2 regions of the Pseudoalteromonas sp. MMG005 genome follow, and region 2 is predicted to be linked to the other one. Evidence: riboswitches for the same ligand, from Rfam matches in the RefSeq annotation. Region 2 holds a riboswitch; the other holds the start of a gene.
What was found. A riboswitch is a leader RNA that binds a small molecule or an ion and turns the genes downstream of it on or off. The one in region 2 is predicted to bind cobalamin.
Positions count from the first base shown of each region.

Region 1: another riboswitch for cobalamin. It lies ahead of J8M01_RS13340 (TonB-dependent receptor); the one in region 2 lies ahead of J8M01_RS00935 (ABC transporter ATP-binding protein).

Region 1 covers NZ_JAGJEK010000015.1:109,214-115,688, forward strand. Annotated here, with positions in the region: gene J8M01_RS13335 (cadherin repeat domain-containing protein) at 1-204, opposite strand, end outside; gene J8M01_RS13340 (TonB-dependent receptor) at 208-2,199, opposite strand; cobalamin riboswitch at 2,287-2,457, opposite strand; gene msrA (peptide-methionine (S)-S-oxide reductase MsrA) at 2,653-3,183, opposite strand; gene J8M01_RS13350 (efflux RND transporter permease subunit) at 3,176-6,277, opposite strand; gene J8M01_RS13355 (efflux RND transporter periplasmic adaptor subunit) at 6,281-6,475, opposite strand, start outside.
Region 2 covers NZ_JAGJEK010000001.1:195,957-202,431, reverse strand. Annotated here, with positions in the region: gene nqrF (NADH:ubiquinone reductase (Na(+)-transporting) subunit F) at 1-1,073, shown strand, start outside; gene J8M01_RS00950 (FAD:protein FMN transferase) at 1,170-2,189, shown strand; gene nqrM ((Na+)-NQR maturation NqrM) at 2,282-2,494, shown strand; gene J8M01_RS00940 (histidine phosphatase family protein) at 2,590-3,189, shown strand; adenosylcobalamin-variant (AdoCbl-variant) riboswitch at 3,217-3,352, shown strand; gene J8M01_RS00935 (ABC transporter ATP-binding protein) at 3,476-4,291, shown strand; gene J8M01_RS00930 (iron ABC transporter permease) at 4,288-5,277, shown strand; gene cobT (nicotinate-nucleotide--dimethylbenzimidazole phosphoribosyltransferase) at 5,311-6,375, shown strand; gene J8M01_RS00920 (adenosylcobinamide-GDP ribazoletransferase) at 6,368-6,475, shown strand, end outside.

The DNA.
Region 1 (6,475 bases), on a different contig from region 2:
GCTCAAGCTTAATATTAATGCATCACCATCAACGTCATTTGCCGTGTATGAGCCAACTAAAGTGGTGTTTTCTAGGACTGTTGGTGATTGATTACCTGTGAGTGTTGGTGCATTATTTTTATCACTTGAGCCACAGCCTGTAAGTACTAAAGCGGATGCAATAAGGCTCAAAGGTAAGCTTTTTTTGGCTAGCGTATGAAACATGGTTTAGATGCCCTTTAAAGAATATTTAAGTTGGATACTGCGCCCATGAGCGGGGCGATTGGCTAAATCTTGATACTCAGTATTAAACAGGTTACTGAACGTCAAATTCAAATTATGTTGGCTATGTGACCAGTTGAATGTCAGGTCGGTTACCTCTCTATCGGCTGGCGTGCCATTACCTCGATTTTTTTCACTTTGGAATTTATTACTGCGATTAAAGTAAAGCTCACGGTCTATTTTGTGATTCAGGCTTACACTCCACTGGTTATTCATTTGGTAAGTGAGCGCTGCGCCATATTGTTTATGATAAACACCTGGCAGCTTTTTATCGTCAAAAGCGCTGAAGGTTGAGTGTGTATTTGAGTGAATGAATGTGCCTTGTAGAGCAAACAGCCATTGAGTATTAAATTTATAATTAGTTTGTAACTCTAAGCCCTTTAAAGTGGCTTCAGAGACATTTGTATAGCTTCCCACATTGCTGGAATTAAAAATAGCGACGATGCTGTTCTCTTGTTTTTTTATATAGCTAGAAGCATTAAGCACCAGAGCTTTACGCTTATATGCAAAGTTGATAGCCCTTGTTTTAGAGCGCTCAGGTAATAAGTTTGCGTTACCTTTAAAAGCACCACGATTACCATAAAGTTCAAACAATGTTGGGGTTCTGACACCTTTAGAGAAAACGAATTCAGCAACAACTTCGCGCCATTGATAGGTAGCTCCTAACTCATGTGTATCGAACTGGTCGTTAGCATATAGCGTTTGCGCAGTTGTATTTTTGAGAGGTTCATTACTCGATTTGTTGTGTAGCTTGTTGTACAACCCATATATATTAATAGGTAGTGTATTTCCTTGCCACTCGATACGTGTGCCGTAGCTTGTTTGCTGCAATTGCGCTTTGATATCGCATTCGCTGATGCCATTACATGGATTTGCTTGACCATTTATGAATTGTTCGGACTGAAAGGCGTGGTCGGTGAGGGTAATAAAAGGTGTAAATGTATAACTGTCCCAGATAACCGTTGGCTTTACGCTCACATGTTTTTTATCAGAGTTATAATGATAACTTTGCTCTGAAACTCCGTTGGGGGCGTCTAAATAAATTTCACTCTTATCTTGATAATAGCTATCCAGCTCAATGCTGGGTACATAAGCATGTATATCATGCAACGTATGCAAATAGCCGAGACGCCATGTTTTAGTAGCTAAATTGGATGTGGTTTCAGGTGAGTTATTTCTATAATTCGGTAACTCTTTTGTTTGATCTGAATATTGCCCGTGAATTCTAACTCTGTTGTTTTCAAATTTTATATTATCATTGATATAGAGTGTATTTTTACTGTAGCCATTGTTAAGCAATGACTGTTTTTCAGAAATAGAAGGGTTGTTAAACGTTTGAGGCACTAAGTATTTGTAATTATTATCGGTATTTAGCGTTTGTGCGCCGAGCGTTAAAGTATGCTGGTCAAAAATCGTATTGACCGTAGCATTTAATTCGATATGACCAAAAGATCCGACGACGGCTGATAGTTTTTTTTGTGAGCTATCTGGATTGTACGTATTGATCCTTACAACACCACCAATGGGAGTAGCCCCAGTCCCAATTGCCTGGCCTTTACTTATTTCTATGCTCTGAATTTGCTCTGTTGGGATTTGATTTAAATCGAATCCACCAAATTGACTGTCGTTGACGAGCTGCCCATCAATGTAAAATTGTACTTGCTTACTATTTGAACCTCGAATAGAAATTGCAACTGGGTTACCGAGTCCACTGATTTGGCGTATTTGAATGCCATTTATAGAGCTTAGAATATCGGACAAGGTTTGAGCACTATTAATAAACTCATGACGCTGGAAAATTTTATAAGAGGGTGAATAGCTGCCTGTATGTTCAACTTCTAAAATTTCTATGTTGGTGCTGTCACTGGGCGCGACCTCTTTGCTTGATACTGTGGGTATGACCAATAAAGCGAACACAAAAAATATAAATAGTTGCATAAGTATCTCATTATTAGGGGAGCAATGAGAAATACAGTCATGCTAAAGCATCACGATATATCCCATATTGCCCACCGCAATATTATAAACTGGATTTTATAGTGAGGCCGGTCTCCGGACTTTGGTGAACATGTTTGCTCAGCCATTACCGTTGCGGGGGCAGTATTAGACTATTTAACCAAGGTGGTTACGGCACTAATTTCCCGATTATCTTTATCCGATACAAGAGGATTAAGCACCTCACTATTTTGACGCGTAGTCTGAGGTCTTTATAGGTAAATGTCAAAGTCTATACGGTGTCTTGATAATTGTGTTATGTCGATTTTTAAATTATATCTGATGGCGAAAAAAGAAGGTGGATGATTTTTGTTTATTAAAAATCAAAGGGTTATGTTTTTTTTGGGATGTTCGAAAGCAAGCTTTCTATGGCATCCCATTTATTAGTCGGGGGTTTTAATCTATGTTATTCACAAATCGTTGTTCAAACTTTGCTATTTTTGGCGCAATTAACATACTGCAATACCCCTGATTAGGGTTCTCATTAAAATAGTCTTGATGGTAGTCTTCTGCCGCGTAGAATGTTTGTGCTTCGCTGACTTCGGTAACAATAGGTGCTGATATTTGTTGCTGAATGTTTGTGATCGTATCACTGATTGTGCGATGCTGATATTCATCGTGATAATAAATCACACTTCTATATTGTGTACCAATGTCATTACCTTGGCGATTTAACTGGGTTGGATCATGTAACGTAAAGAACATAGCCAGTAAAGTGTCGTAATTAACCATGGTGCTGTCAAAGCTTACTTCCACTACCTCTGCGTGGCCGCTATCACCTTGGCAAATAGCTTTATAAGTTGGCTCTGGTGTGTGTCCACCTGTATAGCCTGAGCGAACCGATGTAACTCCTCTAACGCGACGAAATGCAGCATCAATACACCAAAAGCAGCCGCCACCAAATGTGGCTTTTTTTATACTAGTCATGTTCAACCTTTTTTATAGCTGTAGCCTGTTGCTCTAATTGTAGCGCTAAAAACTCTGGTGATTGTGTGTTTTTAGACAATAAGTTATACGCACAAGGGATCACAAATAAAGTGAGTAATGTGGATACACTCACCCCAGCAAAAACCACGACACCAATCACCATTCGACTCTCAGAACCGGGGCCAACAGCCATAACGAGTGGAATTGCGCTCATTACAGTCGTAAGTGAAGTCATAATGATAGGCCTTAAGCGCTGGACCGATGCCGTTACGATGGCTTGTTCAAATGCGATACCTTTGTCACGCAGTTGATTGGCAAATTCAACAATCAGAATACCGTTTTTGGCACTCAAACCAATTAACATGACGATACCAATTTGGCTATATATATTGAGCGAGCTATCGGTTAGGTAAAGTCCGTACATCGCACCAACGAGGCCAAGTGGCACAGTTAACATAATTACTAGTGGGTGAATAAAGCTTTCGAATTGTGCTGCGAGCACTAAAAAAGTCACGGTTAGTGCTAAGATAAAGACGTAAGTCATGGCTGATTCACCTTCATAAAACAGTTGTGATTCACCTTTGTAGTCTATTGCACCATCAATATTATTTTCTTCAGCTGCAACAGTGTTTAAGAAATCCAGAGCTTCAGCCAACGTATAGCCATTTGCTAAGTTTGCCGTGATAGTTATAGCACGCATTCTGTTGTATCTATTTAGACGTGACGCGGTGGCCGCTTCATTGATGCTGATCAAGCTGTCAAGAGGGATCAGTTCATCAGTACGTGATTTGACAAAAATATTTGCGATATCATTGGGGCCGCCAAAGTCAGCTTTTGTACCTTTTAGTATGACATCATACTCTTCACCCCGATCGATAAAAGTGGTGACTCTGCGTTGCCCCAACATTGTTTCAAGCGTATTACCTATATCACTGATAGACACACCTAAATCAGCCGCTTTTGTTTTATCTATTTGAATTAAAAATTGTGGAAAAGTTTCTTTGTAGTCATGGTCGAGTCGAACGAGCCCTTTGTTCTTTTGAGCTCGATTAATGATCTTATCTCGCCATTGTGCTAGTTCTTGATAGTCATTACCTTGTAGCACAAATTCAATAGGCCGAGATTGACCACCACCACCAATTCCTCGTCGCATAATAGCAAAAGCTCTAATATCAGTTACTTCGCGCATTTTAGTGCTTATCTCACCCATTACTTCCCATGTTGAACGTTTTCGCTCATCCCAATCTGGCATGCCTATGATCGCAACACCGCCTTGGCCACCCCAGCCTGGAACCCTAACAAGCACTCTGCTCAATTCTCCCGTCTCCACATAAGGCAGTAAGCGTTGTTCTATTTGAGCCATATTTAGTTCATTGTTCTCGTAGCTTGCACCTTCGGGGCCATTCATCATCACAAAAAAGGTACCACGATCTTCTTTGGGGGTGAGTTCTGATGGGATCTGTTGAAATAAAGTAAAGCTGGTAAATCCTGCTAGGATAAGAGTAAAAATAAGGCTATAACGGCGTTTCAGGTTAGCAGTTAGTACGTTACGATAGCCTCGCTCTAAACGTGAGAACTGAGCGTCCATCCATTGGCTAAATCTATTATTACTGCTAGTAGGTTTTAGTATTTTTGAACTGAGCGCCGGCGCCAGAGTGAGAGCTGTTATACTTGAAAATAAAACGGCGGCGCTGACCGCCATAGCAAACTCAGTAAAGAGTGCGCCAATACGACCGTCCATGAATACCAAGGGAACGAATACTGAAATAAGAACCAGTGTTGTCGCTATAATCGCAAATCCGACTTCTTTAGCGCCTCTGTAGGCTGCAAGTAATGGCGGTTCCCCTATTTCAATACGACGATGAATATTTTCTAACATAACAATGGCATCGTCTACCACTAGTCCGATAGCTAATACGAGTGCGAGCAGGGTCAGTAAATTAATTGAGTAGCCCATTGACAGTAGAAACATAAAGGTTGCAATAAGTGCTACAGGCACTGTAATCGCAGGAATAAGCGTGGCTCGGACCGTGCCTAAAAATAAAAATATAACGGTGACAACCAAAGCCATCGCAATCGCGAGCGTACGGTATACCTCCGTAATGGACTCGCGAATGAAAATAGATGAGTCGTAACTGTCTTGAATCGTTGTTCCTTCGGGTAGGTTTCGCTTGATTTTCTCGAGTTCTTGACGTGCGTTGTCTACGACGTCAAGTGTATTGGCCTTGGCTTGCTTTACAATGCCGAGCCCAATCATATTTTTTCCATTCCCCCTGAAAGTACTTTCGTTGTCTGCCGCTTCGAGTATTACGTTAGCGACTTCATTAAGACGAACTAAATAACCTTGCTCTCCGCGCTTTATTACTAAATTATTAAAGTCACTTTGGCTTTTATAACTGCGGGCAATTCTGACTGCGAAATCGCGATCTAGAGATTCTATTTCACCTGCTGGTAATTCGACGTTTTCACGACGTAGTACCTGTTCAATATCATTTGTAGTGATTCCTCTCGCTGCCATTGCTTGTCGGTTTAACCATATCTTCATCGCATATTGGCGCTCTCCACCAATACGGACATTAGACACTCCATCAACCACAGCCAATCTATCCACAATGAAGCGTTGGGCATAATCCGACAGTTGCAAAGTGTCCATACTTTCACTATTTAGTACAAACCATGCTATTGGGCTTTCATCTGAGTTAGATTTGGAAACCTCAGGCGGTCTCACTTGTTCTGGAAGTCTGTCGAGTGCACGTGAAACTCGTTCCCTTACATCGTTCGCGGCAGCGTCTATATCTCGGTCGATATCGAACTCAATGGTGATGTTTGAACGACCATTCCGACTAGATGAATTGATACTTTTAATGCCTTCTATACCGGAAATTCTGTTTTCCAGAACCTGCGTTATCTTTGCTTCAACGACCTCACTTGATGCACCTGTGTAGTTGGTACTTACACTTACTATGGGTGTTTCAATATCAGGGTACTCTCGTAGCGGCAGCATACTAAATGCGACAAGACCAAAAGTCAGTAATAGTAAATTAATAACAATGGCGAATACGGGTCTTTTGACTGCAGTATCAGTTATTTTCACAAGTTATCCCTTTTCAGTCACAGAAGAACCAGAACGTATTTTGGTAGTGCCCTCGGTGACAACTTTTTGACCAATGTTTACGCCCTTGGAAACAGCCACCCAGCCATTAAATCGCGTGTGAAGCTCAACATTCGTTAACTGTGCTTTATCTTGATCATCCACGATGTATATAAAGTGTTGATCTTTCCGTGGGATAAT
Region 2 (6,475 bases):
GTACTAAACTACTTGGCGCGCTTTCAGACGCGGGTATTTTCGTATCATCTGCATGTGGTGGCGGTGGTTCATGTGGCCAGTGTCGCGTACATATTCATAACGGCGGTGGCGATATCCTACCTACCGAGCTTGACCATATTTCAAAAGGTGAAGCGCGAGAAGGGTGTCGTTTAGCATGTCAAGTGAATGTGAAGACAGACATGGATATTGAGTTAGAAGAGTCAATTTTTGGTGTTAAGAAATGGGAATGTGAAGTTATCTCTAATGATAATAAAGCAACTTTCATCAAGGAGCTTAAATTAGGTATCCCTGATGGCGAGTCTGTGCCGTTTCGTGCTGGAGGTTATATCCAAATTGAAGCCCCAGCTCACCATGTTAAATATGCTGACTTTGATGTACCTGATGAGTATCGTGGCGATTGGGAACGTTTTGGCTTCTTTAACCTTGAGTCTAAGGTTGATGATGAAACAATTCGTGCATACTCAATGGCTAACTACCCTGAAGAAGAGGGTATCATCATGCTCAATGTACGTATTGCTTCTCCGCCGCCAAATAACCTAACACTGCCTTGTGGTAAGATGTCATCTTACATTTGGTCATTAAAAGCGGGTGATAAGGTAACTATTTCAGGTCCATTCGGTGAGTTTTTTGCAAAAGACACGGATGCTGAAATGGTATTTGTTGGTGGTGGTGCTGGTATGGCGCCAATGCGTTCGCATATTTTTGACCAACTTAAACGTCTTAACTCTAAGCGTAAGATGTCTTTCTGGTATGGTGCTCGTTCTAAACGTGAAATGTTCTACGTAGAAGATTTTGATGGCTTAGCAGCTGATAATGAAAACTTCGTATGGCACACCGCATTGTCTGATCCACAACCAGAAGATAACTGGGAAGGTTACACAGGTTTCATTCACAATGTATTGTTTGAAAACTATTTACGTGACCATGAAGCGCCTGAAGATTGTGAGTACTATATGTGTGGTCCTCCAATGATGAACGCAGCAGTTATCAACTTGTTGAAAGATTTGGGTGTAGAAGAAGAAAACATCTTACTAGATGACTTCGGTGGCTAATTAGCACACTTAATTCTATAAGCATATGTTGAAATATATGTTAGCCCTCAAGTCATGGACTTGAGGGCTTTTTGTTTATTAGGGAGCTGTAATTTAATGAAAAGTATAAGTGGGATATTTGTATTATCGTTGGGATTATTTTTAGCTGGTTGTGATAATTCAGCAAGTCGCTCAGTCGAACCGCTTACGTTGCACGGGAATACTATGGGTACAACGTATAATATAAAAGTGTTTACTAGTGGAAAAGAAATTGAAGCGGGAGTTTTACAGCAGCAAGTAGACGACACGCTCATTGCTGTAAATGCATCGATGTCTCCTTGGGTTGAAAACTCTGAAATTAATCAGTTTAATGGCTTGGAAGCCAATAAATTTATGGCGATCAGTGATGATTTTAGAGCGGTTGTAGCTGAATCTATTCGGTTAGGTCAATCCACAAAAACACTCGATATCACCATGGGACCGCTCATTGACTTATGGGGGTTTGGTCCTGATAAGCGACCTACAAAAAAACCAAGTCAGGAACAACTCGATGAGATGCGTACACGTATTGGTGTTGAAAAACTCGTGCTTAATGAGCAAGGCCTTACCAAAACATTACATGGTTTAGAGTTGTCGTTTTCGGCAACGGCGAAAGGGTATGGTATTGATAAGGTCGCGATGTTACTAGAGCAGCAAGGCTTGAGCAATTATATGGTGGAAATTGGTGGGGAGCTGAGAATTTCAGGCACTAAAGCGGATAACCAGCCTTGGCGTATTGCCATTGAGCAACCTGATGCGCCGATGGGACAGCGACAAATTCATAAAATTATTGAACCTGGGAATAATGGTCTTGCAACCTCTGGAGATTATCGGATTTTTTATGAAATGGATGGTGAGACATTTACACATTTAATTGATCCAGCGACAGGGATGCCAGTGAAGCATGAATTGGTATCTGTAACCGTGCTGCATCCTTCAGCAATGACCGCTGATGGATTGGCAACCGCACTCACTGTAATGGGAACAGAACGAGCTAAGGCTTACGCAGAAAAACATAACTTGGCTGTATATTTGATAAGCAAAAGTGATACTGGATTAGTTACTTATGCCAGTGAACAGTTTAAACCTTATTTGTGAGTAAGGAATAACCGCGTTATAATGAGGGGTGTTTTATACCGTCGTCAGCTCAATAGTTGAGTTGTTTTTTTGTATTTTAAGAGGCCTGTGCAATGTCGCTGTTTTTACTTACATTTGGTTTACTGATTTTAATTGTTACGGCAATGGCAATCGGTGTGATTGTTCAGAAGAAATCTATGGCAAGTAGTTGTGGTGGCCTTGGTTCTGTTGGTATTGATAAAGCATGTGACTGCGATGATCCATGTGATCGACGCAAAAAGCGCTTAGCTAAAGAGCAAATTTGGAAAGAAAACCAAATTTTATAATATGCTAATAAAATGACGTTAGTAGCAGGTTGTTGCTAATTTTAATGCGAGCGATAGGCTCGCATTTTTGTATCTGAGTTTTGGGAGGAGGGGTTATGCAGAGCACATGGTATTTTTTGCGTCATGGTGAAATCGTCGAGCAAGGTATATTATGTGGCCGTTCTGATATAATTCTCAGTCCTCTCGGTTGGCAGCAACTAGAAGATGTAACGAAAGGTATTACCGCAGTAACGCAAATCTTCAGTTCCCCACTAGTTAGATGCAGTAAGTTTGCGACAAAAATTAGCGAACAAAGGCAATTATCTGCTGAGATAGTTGATGATTTGCAAGAAATGGACTTTGGTCTGTGGGATGGCAAGCCTTTTGAGTGGTTATGGTGCAATACTGATAAACCGAGCATCGGTGATTTTTGGGCTGATCCTTGGTCACATACGCCACAAGATGCGGAGTCTATGACGAATTTTCATTTACGAGTTCAAACTTGGTGGCAATCACAGCTAGCGATCCCAAACGATGAGTGTAGCTTGGTAATAACCCATGCAGGTGTTATTAAACAGTTGTTGGCTATGATTCTGCAGTTTCCTAGTAATAGCGTGAAACAGCTTAGTATTTTTGATGTTGGGTATGCTAGCGTAATAAAAGTGCAGGTGTACTATGATGAACAAGGTGTCGCTTGGCCTAAAGTTGTATTTTAGACGTCTAGACAGCATAATACGGTTGTTTGTTGGTACTTCTTGGGAATGAACTGAAAATGTTCAACTGTCCTCGCAACTGTAAAGTACTGTGAGTACGAAAGTCAGATACCAAGACCAACAATTTTCTCATGAGCGGGCGTACTCTGAGTTGTTCAATATGCTTCATAATACCCATATTTCAAATGATATGATGGGTTGTCCTTTATATTGCTCACCTTGATATAACGCGTACACTGCTGATTTATTCAATCGCTTGTTAAAGCTTAACTGATGCTAAAGGGGCACTGTGAAAGACGCTAAAAAGTGCCAAACGAAAGTTATTGAAGTACGTGATCTTGCGCTGAAAATTGATGATAATCAGATACTCAGTGATATTAACTTCTCGATTGATACAGGCAAGTTTGTTGGCTTAATTGGCCCTAATGGAGCTGGAAAATCTTCGTTGTTACGAAGCCTATATCGATATACAACCCCAACGACGGGAGAAATTGTCTTTTTAGGCAAGTCTTTATGCCATTACTCAAGACAAGACTACGCAAGGCAAGTCGCAGTGGTGTTACAAGAGATCCCAGACCAATTTAATTTGAGTGTTTTTGATGTAGTGGCAATGGGGGTATTACCTCACAAGTCATTATTTAGTGCTGTGAGTTTACAAGATAAATTAGCTGTAGCCAGTGCTATCGATAAAGTAGGTCTCAGTGATAAAACTCGCCAGCCATTTTCTTATCTTTCCGGTGGTGAAAAGCAACGGGTATTAATTGCGCGAGCGATAGTACAGCAGCCTGTGTTTTTGATTATGGATGAGCCAACGAGCCACCTTGATGTGAAGTATCAAATTCAAATAATGGAGCTTGCTAAATCACTCAACATCACAGTACTCGCTTCTTTTCATGACTTAAATCTTGCAGGTGCATTGTGCGATGAAATACTCGTTTTAAAGGAAGGTGCTTTAGTTGCACATGGAAAACCACTCGACGTGTTCAATGCACAATTGTTGGCGGATGTTTATGGCGTATGTGCATCGGTAAGTTCTGTGTCATGCCCTTATGAAGGCATCGAGCAAGTCCCACATATTCGGTATCATTACGGATATGCATTATGAAGCGTATCGTTACAATATGTGTACTGTTCTTTGGTTGTGTATTCAGTTTTTTTATGGCGCTGAAGTTGGGAGCAATTGATATTACGGGGGAGCATGTCTTTAATGCACTGTGGCAATATCAAGCAAATGACTTCTCACAAAAAATTGTGTTTGAGCTACGTTTGCCACGCGTTATTCTCGCATTTATTGCAGGTAGTGGCTTAGCATTGGCTGGACTCATTTTACAGACGGTGACTCGTAACCCTTTGGCTGATCCTTATCTTTTTGGTATTTCATCTGGCGCATCTTTTGGGGTTGTATTACTTTTCGCACTGACAGGCATTCAAGCTGGTCTTGCGCTTTCAGGGGCAGCGTTTGCCGGTAGCTTGTTGGCCATGACGCTCTTGTTGTTGATTGCAAAAGGGCGAGGCTCTGCTCAAGTAGAGGCGATGTTATTGGCTGGGGTTGCGTTGTCCTTCCTATTCAGTGCGTTTACAAGTTTATTATTGTATTGGAGCGATCCTCAGGCGATCAGCGCTATTTTATTTTGGAACTTAGGCAGTTTTAGCAGAGCCGATTGGCAGTGGCTATGGTTACCCTCTTTTGTGGTCTGTGCTTGCATGTTGGTGATGCTGCTGTTACGCCGTTCAATCAATGCCCTTTTACTGGGTGATGAAAGTGCTACGACTCTAGGTGTGAGCGTTGAAAAGCTACGTTTAGGTATGTTGCTGTTGAGTTCGTTGTTAACGGCTGTGTTAGTCGCAATGTGTGGTGGCGTCGGGTTTGTAGGATTGATGATCCCACATATTGTACGTTTTTTTGTGTCTCAAGCGACCACTTTAGGGCTGTTCGCAACAGCGTTGAGTGGTGGGTTGTTAATGATTTGGGTTGACGTTATTGCACGGGTCGCATTAGAAAATCAAGAGTTACCGATTGGCGTGATCACTTCAGCAATTGGCAGTGTCTTTTTCTTAGGTCTGCTGATGTTTCGAAAGCGGTCAGCCTAGTTGGGTTGTGAAATACATAATGAGAATAGACATATGGTAAAGCCATTAGATAATAAATTTTCAGCACAAATAAAACAAAAGATTGATTTAAAAACCAAACCACTCGGCGCATTAGGGCAGTTAGAGAGTGTTGCTTTTCAGCTGGTGAGTATTTTTTCTCAACACACATCAGATACTGAGTTTTTATCAAAAAAATGGGTTGTTATAGCACCCCAGTTAATCGTATTTGCAGGGGATCATGGTATTGCCTCACAAGGCGTATCTATAGCACCGAGTGAGGTGACGGGGCAAATGGTGGCTAACTTTGCAGCTGGTGGCGCGGCGATTAACGTTTTGTGCCGCCAATTTGGTTGGCAATTGAGTGTTGTAGATTGTGGTATTTTGAATGTACCAGAAGCTGATTTAGGGGTAATTTCTCAACGATTGGGCAATATAACTCAAGCATTCCATGAATATGAAGCTATGAGTGAATCACAGCTTGAGCAAGGTCTTAACCTTGGCGCGCAAATACTGATATTACAAAGTCAAAAAGGTGCAAATGTATATGCATTTGGAGAGATGGGAATTGGCAATACTAGCTCAGCGGCTGCTATTTTTTCCGCGCTTTCGGGATTGCCTCCAGAAGAAACGGTAGGAAAAGGAACTGGAGTGAGCGGTGAAGTTGTTATTAAAAAGCAACAGCTACTGGCGCAGGCGCTGGTGCTTCATGAATCGAAGCTCACCAATGCGCGTAACATTTTACGTTGTTTAGGTGGCTTTGAAATCTGTCAAATGGTGGGCGCTATGCAGCAGGCAGCACGGTTGCAAGCTGTCATTGTGGTCGATGGGTTTATTGCCACTGCTGCGGCCATGATTGTGATTGCGCTATCACCTAATGCTCAGCAATATATGATTTTTGCACATTGCTCAGGTGAGCAAGCTCATGCAAAAATGCTGGAGTATTTAAATGTAAAACCGTTACTCAATTTAGGTCTGCGTTTAGGTGAAGGTAGTGGCGCCGCCCTCACTTTACCCATTATGCAAAGTGCTCTGGCTTTATATAATGACATGGCCAGTTTTGAAGACGCGCAAGTTACTCAGGTTGTACAAGGTGAATAGGCAAGGATTGTTATTAGCGGTGAGTTTTCTAACGCGAATACCGGTAAACATTGAGATGCCGATTGCTGATAATGCGTTGAACGAAGCGAGTCGCTATTTT